2 linked regions of the Ciceribacter thiooxidans genome follow. The protein of the gene in region 1 interacts with the protein of each later gene in a pairwise test. Links are inferred from orthologs where the notes say so. Each region holds a gene or a part of one and is shown on either strand. Other genes may lie near its edges.

Region 1 (8,157 bases):
CTTGCGTCGCGAGAGCGAGGACCACAAGCTGCTGATGGAAAGACACAAGGCTTTCTAGCATCCACGGCGGCCCCGACCTCCAGGGCTAGACGCCAGCCGCGGGGATCCACACCTGTGGCCAAGACGGGCGTCCTGCCCCACCGGCCCCCGACTAGACATTCGAGCCTCCGCCGCACCCGGCGCGAGGCTCTTTTCATGCGGTACTTGCGTCTGAAGTGACAGAATGACCGGAAGAATGAGGCCGCCGGATCGCTCCGACGGCCTCTTCCGTATTCCTTATTCGGCTTCGCCCTCGCCGGGAGCCTCTTCCGCGACACCTTCGACATCCGCCTCGCCTTCGGGCTCGCTGATCCGCTCGACCGACACGACCTTTTCGTCCTTGGCGGTGGAGAAGATCGTGACACCCTTGGTGGCGCGGCTCGCGATTCGGATGCCGCCGACAGGTACCCGGATAAGCTGGCCGCCGTCGGACACCAGCATCAGCTGGTCGTTTTCCTCCACCGGGAAGGCGGCGACCAGCTCGCCGATCTCCGCCGTCTTCGAGGTGTCGGTGGCGCGGATACCCTTGCCGCCACGGCCCGAGGTACGGAAGTCGTAGGAGGACGAGCGCTTGCCGAAGCCCTTCTCCGAGACCGTGAGCACGAACTGCTCGCGGGCCCTGAGCTCCTGGTAGAGCTCTTCGGAGAGATCGGCGAGTTCGCCCACCTCCTCGCCGACGAGCGCGATGTCCTCTTCGTCCACGCCGCTGGCGCGCCGTTCGGCGGCCGAGCGCTTGAGATAGGCCGCACGCTGGGCGGCATCGGCATCGACATGGCCGAGGATCGTCATCGAGATCAGCCGGTCGCCATCGGCGAGCGTGATGCCGCGGACGCCGATCGAGTTGCGGCCGGCGAAGACGCGAACCTCGTCGACCGGGAAGCGGATCGCCTGGCCGAGCGCGGTGGTGAGCAGCACGTCGTCGCGATCGGTACAGGTCTCGACGGAGAGGATCTCGTCACCCTCCTCGTCGAGCTTCATGGCGATCTTGCCGTTGCGGTTCACCTGCACGAAGTCCGAGAGCTTGTTGCGGCGGACGGTGCCGCGGGTCGTCGAGAACATGACGTCCAGGTTTTCCCAGGTCTTCTCGTCTTCCGGCAGCGGCATGATCGTGGTGATACGTTCGCCAGGCTCCAGCGGCAGCATGTTGATGAGCGCCTTGCCGCGCGAGGTCGGGGTGCCGATCGGCAGACGCCAGACCTTCTCCTTGTAGACGATGCCGCGCGAGGAGAAGAACAGCACCGGCGTGTGGGTATTGGCGACGAAGAGACGGGTCGCGAAATCCTCTTCCTTCATCGCCATGCCGGAGCGGCCCTTGCCGCCGCGCCGCTGGGCGCGGTAGGTCGCGAGCGGCACGCGTTTGATATAGCCGGCATGGCTGACGGTGACGACCATGTCCTCGCGGGCGATCAGGTCCTCGTCGTCCATGTCCGGACCGCCTTCGACGATCTCGGTGCGGCGGGGCGTGCCGAATTCGTCGCGAACGGCGGTGAGCTCGGCCTTGACGATGTCCTGGATGCGCAGGCGCGAGGAGAGGATTTCGAGGTAATCGGCGATTTCGGCGCCGATCTTGTTCAGTTCCTCGTCGATCTCGTCGCGGCCGAGCGCGGTGAGGCGTGCCAGACGCAGTTCGAGGATGGCGCGGGCCTGCTCTTCAGACAGGTTGTAGGTCAGGTCCTCGTTGATGCGGTGGCGCGGATCGTCGATCAGCCGGATCAGCGCTTCGACGTCGTGCGCCGGCCAGCGGCGCTCCATCAGCTGCTCGCGGGCCGTCTGCGGATCGGGCGCGCGGCGGATGAGGTTGATGACCTCGTCAATATTGGCGACGGCGATCGCGAGACCGACCAAGACATGGGCGCGTTCGCGCGCCTTGCGCAGCAGGTACTTGGTTCGCCGGCTGACGACCTCTTCGCGGAACGAAACGAAGGCCCGCAGCATGTCGAGAAGCGTCATCTGCTCCGGCTTGCCGCCGTTCAGCGCCACCATGTTGCAACCGAACGAGGTCTGCAGCGGCGTGTAGCGGTAGAGCTGGTTCAGGATGACATCGGCATTGGCATCGCGCTTCAGTTCGATGACGACGCGGTAGCCTTCGCGGTCGGACTCGTCGCGCAGGTCGGAAATGCCCTCGATGCGCTTCTCGCGCACCAGTTCGGCCATCTTCTCGATCATCGTCGCCTTGTTCACCTGATAGGGAATCTCGGTAATGATGATCTGCTCGCGGTCGCCGCGCATCGGTTCGACTCTCGCGACACCCCGCATGATGACCGAACCACGGCCGGTCTCATAGGCCGACCTGATGCCCGAACGTCCGAGGATCATCGCGCCGGTCGGGAAATCCGGGCCCGGAATGATCTGCATGAGTTCAGGCAGTTCGATCGCCGGATTGTCGATCAGCGCGATACAGCCGTCGATGACTTCGCCGAGATTGTGCGGCGGGATATTGGTCGCCATGCCGACGGCGATGCCGCCGGCCCCGTTGACGAGGAGGTTCGGAAACTTCGCGGGCACGACGACGGGTTCGGCGAGCGTGCCGTCATAGTTGTCGCGGAAGTCGACCGTCTCCTTGTCGAGGTCGTCGAGAAGCGAATGGGCGGCCTTCTGCAGGCGGCACTCGGTGTAGCGTTCGGCCGCCGGCGGGTCGCCGTCGATCGAACCGAAATTGCCCTGGCCGTCGATGAGCGGCAGGCGCAGCGACCAGTTCTGGGCCATGCGCGCCAGCGCGTCATAAATCGCCGCGTTGCCATGGGGGTGATACTTACCCATGACGTCACCCGTCACGCGGGCGCACTTGACGTACTTCTTGTTCCAGTCGATGCCGAGCTCGGACATGCCGTAGAGAATGCGGCGATGCACGGGCTTCAGGCCGTCGCGGACGTCGGGAAGCGCGCGGCTGACGATTACGCTCATGGCGTAGTCGAGATACGACCGCTGCATTTCCTCAATGATGGAAATCGGCTCGATGTCGGACGGGGACTTGCCGCCGCCGGGAGTGCTTTGCTCAGTCAAATCTGGTCACGATCTCTGTTCGGAATCACTGTCTAGCTTATAGCCGAAAGGGCGCCGCAGCGCCAATTTCGCCGCAGGTTTTGAACAGCTTTTGCGGCGCTGGAAAGGCAGGACGATCAAATACCTAGACAAAATTGCAGAGGTTGATGCTAGTCTTTGCCGAACGGGACCCGAGGGGAGCTGAAATGGCAACGACCGACGCGATGATAACGGCTTTCACCACGCTCCTGGTGACACTCGATCCGCCGGGGCTCGCGCCGCTCTTTCTCGGCCTCACGCAGGGCATGACCGGAGCCCAGCGCCGCCAGGTCGCCGTCCGCGGTTCCCTCATCGCCTTTGGGATCCTCGCCGTCTTCGCCGTCTTCGGCTCGGGCATCCTCGGCGTGCTCGGCATCTCGATGGGCTCGTTCCGCATCGCCGGCGGCCTGATGCTGTTTGCGATCGCCTTCGAGATGATTTTCGAGAAGCGCAACGAGCGGAAGGAAAAGACCAAGGACGACGCGATCACTCGCGACCACATCCACCATCTCGCCGTCTTCCCGCTGGCGATCCCGCTGATCGCCGGGCCCGGCGCGATCTCCGCGACGGTGCTGATCGCCGGCACGATGGACGGTATCGCCGGCCGGGCCGGACTGATCGGGGTCATCGCCGTCTGCCTGGCACTCGTCTTCCTGGCGCTGATGCTGGCGGAGGGCCTCAACCGCTTTCTCGGCGTCACCGGTCGCGCCCTGCTCACCCGCCTGCTCGGCGTGCTGCTTTCGGCGCTCTCCGTGCAGTTCGTCGTCGACGGGATCAAATCGGCCTTCGCCGGGTGAGACGCCGGCGTTGCCGCCGGCGCCTGCTCTCTCAGCTACGGTGCAGGAATTCGAGGAGCACCGCGTCGAAGCGTTCGCTTTCCTCGAACTGCATGGTGTGTCCGCTGCGTTCGAACATCTCGATCGTCAGCTGGGCGAAATCGCCCCGGAACGGCTCCCATGCCGCGGGCGGCGAGATGAGGTAGTCGAAGCGCCCGAGGGCGAGGAGTACCGGTGCCGTGACGCCACGGGCGAGCGCGTGCATGTCGATGTCACGGAACACCTCGCCCCACAGATGATCGAAGCCGATGTCGTTGATCCAGACCCCGTCCCATAGCGGACGCGCATCGAAACCGGGATCGAACCAGCTGCGTGCGCCAAGCCGGATCAGCAGGTGCTTGAAGCGCTCGTGAGGATGGGCGGCGATGTCACCGGCGAGCTTCGCCATCTCCCGGTCGAAGATCAGCTTGCGCTCGGGCGAGGCTTCCGCCTCCCAGCGCCGTTCCGCCCACTCAGCGAGCTCTGCACCCTGGTTCGGGCCGGTGCCCGCGAGCACAACGTGGGACACGCGGTCGGGAAACTGGCGCGCATATTCGAGTGCCATGTAGCCGTGGCCCGAATGCCCGAGAACGGCGAAGCGCTCCAGCCCGAAGGCCTGCCGCGCCAGTTCGATGTCGTCGATGATCCGGTCGAAAGCGAAGTCGCCAGCCTCCACCGGTCCGAGCGGACGGGCGAAGCAGCGGTGGTCGACAAAGTGGAGGCGGACCGAGCGGCGAAGGCCGGGCGAGAAGGTCCGCGCATAATAGAGGCTGCTGCCGACGACGAGCAGCGGCAGCCCCTGCCCTTCGATTGCGTAGCCGAGCTCGAAGATGCCCGAGCGAATGATGCCGCGCGCGGCGCGGCCGTAATCCAGTTCTTCCATGATGATGTATCCGATAGTGCGGTTCGCCGCGCCGTGTCGGGCGCCGGGAACCGGACGCTGATCCAGGAAAACACACGAGCGCAGCTCGGCAAAAGGCCGGCGGCGACGTGCAACGGTTTTCATGGTCAAGGTCGCTAACGGATGAGGCGCATGGACTTTCTCTCGGAGCCTTGTGGGCGAGGATCGCCGCCGGCAGCAATACCGATTCTGCCAGAGGAGGACAAGATGTGAGGCGCGACGCGAGTAACCCGCGGAAGTACCGCTCAGGTCAGCGCTGCGCCTTCAGGATGCGCTTCCAGATCGTCCCGCCGAGATACCGGTTGAACACGATGAAATAGACGACGATCAGCGCGAACAGCACGAAGGCCGGCAGGCCGTTCAGCTGGAAACCGCCCTCCGTGCGACCGTCGGTCACCGAGGCGATCAGAAACCCGAGCACGAAAAAGGCGGTGAAGAAATCGAGCAGCGCCGCGAGCACGATGCGCCAGGTCGCGGGTCCGGTATCCGTCTTTGTCTCACCCATCGAAAGCCCCCTTTCGGATCAACGAGAAGATATGGCGCGCGGCTGGCCGACGCCCCCCGGAATCAGAACGGGATGTCGTCGTCCAGATCGCGCGAGAAGTTGCCGCCGCCGCCCGCCTGGTTGCCGGTGCGGGCCGGCGCACGGGACGGCTGGTTGTAATCGTCGCCGTAGCCGCCGCCGAAGTCGTTGCCACCGCGCGAGGCGCCACCGCCCTCGCCGCGACCGCCGAGCATGGTCAGGTTGGAGTTGAAGCCCTGCAGCACGACTTCGGTCGAATAGCGGTCGTTGCCGCTCTGGTCCTGCCACTTGCGGGTCTGCAGCTGGCCTTCGATGTAGACCGTCGAGCCCTTCTTCAGATACTGTTCAGCCACCTTGCAGAGACCTTCATTGAAGATCACGACGGTGTGCCACTCGGTCTTTTCCTTGCGCTCACCGGTGTTGCGGTCGCGCCAAGTTTCCGACGTCGCAATGCGCAGGTTGGCGATCGGACGGCCGTCCTGGGTCCGGCGGATTTCCGGATCCGCGCCGAGATTCCCGATCAGAATTACCTTGTTCACGCTACCAGCCATAACACACACCTTGGGAAGAGAGGGCACCGGACCGGCCGCACCCGCATTTGTCGATTTCCGCCACCTTAAACCAATCGCGGGTCCCGATGGAAAGTCTTAACCGTTAATCCACAACGAAAAATGTTCTTTATTTGTTCTAGTGATTGTCTATGATCCTGTCAACCGACTCGAAATGTGACCCGTGACGTCCTGTTGCGTCTCGACAGGGGCACAGCGATCACTAAATAAGGACTGTCCTTCTCCAAGCGAGCCTTGTCCATGAGTGAACTGAAGACCATTTCCATCCGCGGCGCCCGCGAGCACAACCTGAAGGGCATCGATCTCGATCTGCCGCGCAACAGCCTGATCGTGATGACCGGGCTTTCCGGCTCGGGCAAGTCGTCGCTCGCCTTCGACACCATCTATGCCGAGGGGCAGCGCCGCTACGTCGAGAGCCTCTCGGCCTACGCCCGCCAGTTCCTCGAGATGATGCAGAAGCCGGATGTCGACCAGATCGACGGGCTTTCGCCGGCGATCTCCATCGAGCAGAAGACGACCTCGCGCAATCCGCGTTCGACGGTCGGCACGGTGACAGAGATCTACGACTACATGCGTCTGCTCTTCGCACGCGTCGGCGTTCCCTATTCGCCGGCGACGGGCCTGCCGATCGAAAGCCAGACGGTCTCCCAGATGGTCGACCGCATCCTCGCCTTCGAGGAGGGTTCGCGCCTCTACATTCTCGCCCCGATGATCCGCGGTCGCAAGGGCGAGTACAAGAAGGAACTCGCCGACCTGATGAAGCGCGGCTTCCAGCGCGTGAAGATCGACGGGCAGTTCTACGAGATCGCCGAAGCGCCGGCGCTCGACAAGAAGTACAAGCACGACATCGACGTGGTGGTCGACCGCGTGGTGGTGCGCTCCGACATCGGCACGCGCCTCGCCGACAGCCTGGAGACGTGCCTCAAGCTCGCCGACGGGCTGGCGATCGCCGAGTTCGCCGACAAGCCACTGCCGGCTTCGGAAACGGCCGCCGGCGGCTCGGCCAACAAGTCGCTCAACGAGACGCATGAGCGGGTGATGTTTTCCGAAAAGTTCGCCTGCCCGGTCTCCGGCTTCACCATTCCGGAGATCGAGCCGCGGCTCTTTTCCTTCAACAATCCCTTCGGCGCCTGCCCGACCTGCGACGGGCTCGGCTCGCAGCAGAAGATCGACGAGGCGCTGATCGTGCCGGAGGTACAGCGGCGGCTGAACGACGGGGCGATCGCTCCGTGGGCGAAGTCGTCGTCCCCCTACTACAACCAGACGCTCGAATCCCTCGGCAAGGTCTTCGGCTTCAAGCTCTCGAACCGCTGGTCGGACCTGAGCGAGGAAGCGCAGCGCGCGATCCTGCACGGCACGGAAGAGAAGATCGAGTTCCACTATGCCGACGGCGCGCGCGCCTACACGACGACCAAGACCTTCGAGGGGATCGTTCCGAACCTCGAACGGCGCTGGAAGGAGACCGACAGCGCCTGGGCGCGCGAGGAAATCGAGCGGTTCATGTCGGCGGCCCCCTGCCCGGCCTGCGCGGGCTACCGGTTGAAGCCAGAGGCGCTCGCCGTCAAGATCAACGGCCTGCACATCGGCGAAGTGACCGGCATGTCGATCCGTGTTGCCGGCGCCTGGTTCGAGACGTTGCCGGCGAAGCTCAGCGACAAGCAGAACGAGATTGCCGTGCGCATCCTCAAGGAGATCCGCGAGCGGCTGCGCTTCCTCAACGATGTCGGGCTCGACTATCTCTCGATGTCGCGCAATTCCGGCACGCTTTCGGGCGGTGAGAGCCAGCGCATCCGCCTCGCCTCGCAGATTGGCTCGGGGCTGACCGGCGTGCTCTACGTGCTCGACGAGCCGTCGATCGGTCTGCACCAGCGCGACAACGCCCGCCTCATCGAGACACTGAAGCACCTGCGCGACATCGGCAACACGGTGATCGTCGTCGAGCATGACGAGGATGCGATCCTGTCCTCCGACTACGTCGTCGACATCGGCCCGGCCGCCGGCATCCACGGCGGCGAGGTGGTGGCGCAGGGCGTTCCCGCCGAGATCATGGCCAATCCGAATTCGCTGACCGGCAAGTACCTCTCCGGCGAGCTCGGAGTCGCGGTTCCCGCCGAACGGCGCAAACCGAAGAAGGGCCAGCAGATCAAGGTGATCGGCGCGCGCGGCAACAATTTGAAGAACGTCACCGCCAGCATTCCGCTCGGCGTCTTTACCGCCGTCACCGGCGTTTCCGGCGGCGGCAAGTCGACCTTCCTCATCGAGACGCTCTACAAGGCGGCGGCACGCCGC
Region 2 (4,747 bases), 1.9 Mb from region 1 along the record:
CTTCAGGCCGTGTACTCCGGCTATTACGCGCACGGTATGGGCGGAGTCGATTTCGACAGGGCGATCGACGTTCTCAAAGTTCCGCCGGGTTACCGCGCGGAAGCTGCCGTCGCGATCGGCAGACTCGCCGACAAAAACCTGCTGCCGGAAAACCTGCAGGCACGAGAGATCCCGAGCAACCGCAAACCGCTCAGCGCCGTGGCCTTTGAAGGTCTGTTTCAGTCCACATGACGCCGAAATTGTTTCACGTGAATCATCGTTAACCGATGATTCACGCTCCTATCAGATGTCGAGATTGGCGACGCTCAGTGCATTGTCCTGGATAAACTCGCGTCGGGGCTCGACCTCGTCACCCATCAAGCGCGAGAACAGTCCATCGGCGTCGGTCGCATCGGTGACCTTCACCTGAAGCAGCGAACGGACGTTCGGATCGAGCGTCGTTTCCCAGAGCTGCTCGGCGTTCATTTCGCCGAGGCCTTTATAACGCTGCATCGAAAGACCTTTTCGGCCGGCCGCAAAGATGGCATCGAGCAAGGCACGAGGACCCGACATCTCCTGCTGTCCATCCTTTCTGGAAAGTACGGGCGGAACGCCGTAAACTTCCCGCAGCCTCGCTGACAGCTGGTCGATGTGACGCGCGTCGGCCGAGCCGATGAGGGCGACATCGACGAAAGCCGCTTCTTTAACACCGCGGACCATTCGCTCGAAACGCAGTCCGCCTTCATCGGTTACATGGCCGGTCCAGCCGCGCTCCGTCTCCTCAGCGATCAGATCGAGCCGACGTGCAACTTCCGCTGCGGTCTGTTCCGCGCGTTCGCGATTCCCCGTCAGTTCCGGGTTAAGTGCCCCCGCAATTGCCGCCTGCTCGATCACGTTACGGTTGTAGCGGGAGTGCAGACCCTCGATCAGAGACCGCAACCGCAGAGCGTCCTGAATGACCTCGCGAAGATCGGAAGCCGCACGAACCTCGCCGCTGCCGAGCGTAAGTCGCGCATCCTCGAGACCCATCGTGATGAGGTAATCTTCGAGCGCTTTTTCGTCCTTCAGGTATTGAACCGACTTGCCGCGAGTCACTTTATAGAGCGGCGGCTGCGCAATGTAGAGGTGGCCGCGCTCGATCAGTTCCGGCATCTGGCGGAAGAAGAAAGTCAGCAGAAGCGTGCGGATGTGGGCGCCGTCGACATCGGCATCGGTCATGATGATGATCTTGTGATAACGCAGCTTGTCTGCGTTGAACTCATCCTTGCCGATCGACGTGCCGAGCGCCGTGATCAACGTTCCGATTTCCTGGCTCGACAGCATCTTGTCGAAACGCGCACGCTCGACGTTCAGGATCTTACCGCGCAGGGGCAGGATAGCCTGTGTCTCGCGTGAGCGTCCCTGTTTTGCTGATCCACCTGCGGAATCGCCCTCGACAAGGAAGAGTTCGGATTTGGACGGATCACGCTCCGAACAGTCGGCAAGCTTGCCCGGCAACGATGCGATGTCCAATGCACCCTTGCGGCGGGTCAATTCACGCGCCTTGCGCGCGGCCTCGCGAGCCGCAGCTGCCTCGACGACCTTGCCGACCAGAATCTTAGCATCACCCGGATGCTCCTCGAGCCACGTGCTGAGGGCTTCGTTGACGAGGCTTTCGACCACAGGGCGGACCTCGGACGAGACGAGCTTGTCCTTTGTTTGCGAGGAGAACTTCGGATCCGGGACCTTTACCGAAAGAACTGCAGTCAGTCCTTCGCGACAATCGTCGCCGGTCAACGTCACCTTCTCCTTCTTCATGATCCCGGAACTATCGGCATACGAGACGATCTGACGGGTCAGTGCCCCGCGGAAACCGGCCATGTGCGTACCGCCATCCCGCTGCGGAATATTGTTCGTGAAGCAGAGGACGTTCTCGTGATAGCTGTCGTTCCACCACATGGCGACTTCGACGGTGATGCCGTCCTTTTCACCCCTAATGGCAACCGGCTGTTCCACCAGTGGCTTCTTTGAGCGGTCGAGATAGCGGACAAAGGCTTCCAGGCCTCCGTCATAGATCATCTCTTCCTGGCGGACATCGGATTTGCGCTTGTCGGTCAGCAGGATACGGACACCGGAATTGAGGAACGCCAGTTCGCGAAGCCGGTGTTCCAGCGTGCTGTACTCGAATTCGATATTGGTGAACGTCTCCGGACTCGGCAGGAACGTAACCTCTGTGCCCGATCGACCTTCGTACTCGCCACTGACCCGGAGCGGAGCGTCGGCGACACCGTGCGTAAAGCAGATTTCGTGAATCTTGCCGCCACGGCGGATCTTGAGTACCAGCTTGGTCGACAGGGCATTGACGACCGAAACACCGACCCCGTGAAGACCGCCCGAGACCTTGTAAGAGTTCTGGTCGAACTTGCCGCCGGCATGGAGCTGCGTCATGATCACTTCGGCGGCGGACACCCCTTCCGACGGGTGAATGTCCGTCGGAATTCCACGACCATTATCCGTGACGGTAACAGAGCCATCCGCGTTCAGCGTGACAGTGACGATATCGGCATGGCCCGCCAACGCCTCGTCGATCGCGTTGTCGACGACTTCGTAAACCATGTGGTGCAAACCGGAACCGTCATCGGTGTCGCCGATATACATGCCGGGGCGCTTGCGCACGGCATCCAGACCTTTCAGCACCTTGATCGACTCTGCCCCGTATTCAGCGGAAGCAGTGTTCTCAGTTACCGGCGTCTCACTCATTCAACGATCTTTCCAGTCAGTCATAGGAGCCGCGGCATCGAATCAGCGGCTACAATCGCGTCGACTATAGGTGGTTTGGCAAAACTTCCAAACGTGAAGGACCCCAAATCCCGTGGATAGGGGCGCCAGCCGGGGGTTAAGCAGCTATTTGGCTTTTTCTAGGACGTCATTCAACTCGTTTATCACGTTCGGAGGCAGCGAGCGAATCCTGTGAGCGAGCGTATTCGCGAGAGCGGTATATTGCGGAGGAAGGCCTGACGTGTCGAGCACCACACGAGGATCGGACATGCCTGCTACAGAAAAGAGCTCCTCGGCTTCGTCCCAGATAATGTTGAAATAGCCGGCGATGCGTTGGAGAAGATCGAAATTCGGCCTGCCACGTTTGCCGTGCTCGAGCGCCGACAGGTAGGCCGGCGACACGCCAATCGCGGCCGCCATCTCTTTTTGCGAAACACCTTTTCGCTCGCGAAGCATCCTCAGCGCCTGTCCAAAGGGTGTCACGGACGATCCCCGGTTGCGCGGGACAGACGGACATACAACGCCCCCTCACCGCCGTGCTGGCGTGCAGCCACCTCATACGATGAGATCAAGTGGCGAAATTCGGGCTTCGAGAACCACAACGGAACGGCCCGCTTCAACGCGCCGTCGCTCCCACGTGAACTTCCCTTGCCTGTAATGACAAGAACATGTCGCAGGCCACGCTCATGCGCTCTCACAAGGAAGTCGAGAAGCATTGCATGCGCCTCGCTCTGGATAAGGCCATGAAGATCGATGCGCGCTTCAAGCGCAAGATGTCCCCGGGCCAGCTTGCGCTTGACGGGCCTCTCCAGCGGGTGATGACGGCTGGCAATTTTCTTTTCGCGATCGGTTCCGGTCGCTGTTGGCGCGGTACTGCTCTCAGGCTGCTCGACCGCAGCCCGGAACAACTCCCCCGGTTCGGAAAACTCCTCATCGAAAATCAGCAGATCTTCGAGGCGGCCATGCAGCGGTCGCGTGGTGCGGGCCACCTTGCCCCAGAGAATTCGATCGTCGGCGCTGAGCTTTCCTTTTCCCGACACTAGAGGTACCTCGCCGCTGCTTCTTTCGGCACGAGTATGTAGAAATCAGCGTCGTTGCGAACGGCCCCCGCCAGTTCGCCGGCCTCATCACCCGAACCGGTGAAGATGTCACCACGTGCCGGTCCGACGATCGCGGAGCCAGTATCGAGGGCGAGCATAAGCCGCGCGAACGGCTTGCCACCGTCAATGTTCGTCAGGGTCTCGGAATGGACAAAAAAGGGAAAGCCGAAGGTATGGATCTGCCGATCGACCGCCAGCGATCGTCCGGCGATCAGCGGCACTTTCGCTGCAGCGATCGGGCCGAGGGCCGGATCGTCCACATCCGCCTCTCGGAAGAATATGTAGGAGCGGTTATGCCATAACACTTCGTCGATCTGGTCGGGATGCTGTGCCAGCCAGCTGCGGATCGACTGCATCGAGATGTTCGCCGGCTCGATCTCGCCACGCTCGATGAGCAACTTACCGATCGCCGAGAAAGGGTGGCCTGCCTTCGCGTCGTAGGTGATACGCTTCGTTCCGCCGTCCGGGTAGCGAAGACGTGCAGCGCCTTGAACATGGGCGAAGAAGACGTCGACTTTCGACTTCGCCCAGGCGATCTCGAGACTCTGTCCGTCGAGATAACCGCGGTCAATCGCCCTCCGGTCCGGATAGGCTGAAATTGCCCCATCCCGCAGCAATCCGAAGCGATATGAGGGATCCATGTTTGCCGGCCGGTTCCCTTCGTCGATATCGATCAGATCGGAGGGACGGCGATAGAACGGGTACAGGTACTCATCGTCTCGTTTCGAAGAGACACTGACCTCTGGTTCGTAGAAGGCGGTGACCAGGCCCGGCTTGCCATCCGCCCCCTCAATCCGGAATGGCTGACACCTCGTTTCGAAAAATTGCCGGGCGAGTTCACTGGTTTGGATTGCCGCTTTTTCGACCCCATCGAGAAGTGGCATCAGATCGTCGCAACCGAGACCCAGCGA

The links.
Region 2: the proteins of gyrA (region 1) and gyrB interact in binary tests that used the Escherichia coli proteins (3 or more experiments, as listed by UniProt). The link is inferred for Ciceribacter thiooxidans from one-to-one orthologs.

Annotation. Positions count from the first base shown.
Region 1 is NZ_CP059896.1:1,589,384-1,597,540, forward strand. What follows is about bases 77-3,411. They hold gyrA (DNA gyrase subunit A), read right to left. Parts: upstream 3,043-3,411; coding sequence 277-3,042; downstream 77-276. Other genes in these bases: H4I97_RS07565 (MarC family protein), read left to right, coding at 3,228-3,411. Also shown: H4I97_RS24775 (hypothetical protein), read left to right, coding at 1-58; more of H4I97_RS07565, read left to right, coding at 3,412-3,857; H4I97_RS07570 (alpha/beta fold hydrolase), read right to left, coding at 3,889-4,758; H4I97_RS07575 (hypothetical protein), read right to left, coding at 5,027-5,281; H4I97_RS07580 (single-stranded DNA-binding protein), read right to left, coding at 5,344-5,850; excinuclease ABC subunit UvrA, read left to right, coding at 6,109-8,157. UniProt on the Escherichia coli protein: A type II topoisomerase that negatively supercoils closed circular double-stranded (ds) DNA in an ATP-dependent manner to maintain chromosomes in an underwound state.
Region 2 is NZ_CP059896.1:3,502,977-3,507,723, forward strand. The notes cover bases 1-3,036. They hold gyrB (DNA topoisomerase (ATP-hydrolyzing) subunit B), read right to left. Parts: upstream 2,719-3,036; coding sequence 283-2,718; downstream 1-282. Other genes in these bases: H4I97_RS17340 (nitroreductase family protein), read left to right, coding at 1-231; H4I97_RS17350 (helix-turn-helix domain-containing protein), read right to left, coding at 2,863-3,036. In the rest of the region: more of H4I97_RS17350, read right to left, coding at 3,037-3,219; H4I97_RS17355 (Smr/MutS family protein), read right to left, coding at 3,216-3,776; mltA (murein transglycosylase A), read right to left, coding at 3,776-4,747. UniProt on the Escherichia coli protein: DNA gyrase negatively supercoils closed circular double-stranded DNA in an ATP-dependent manner to maintain chromosomes in an underwound state.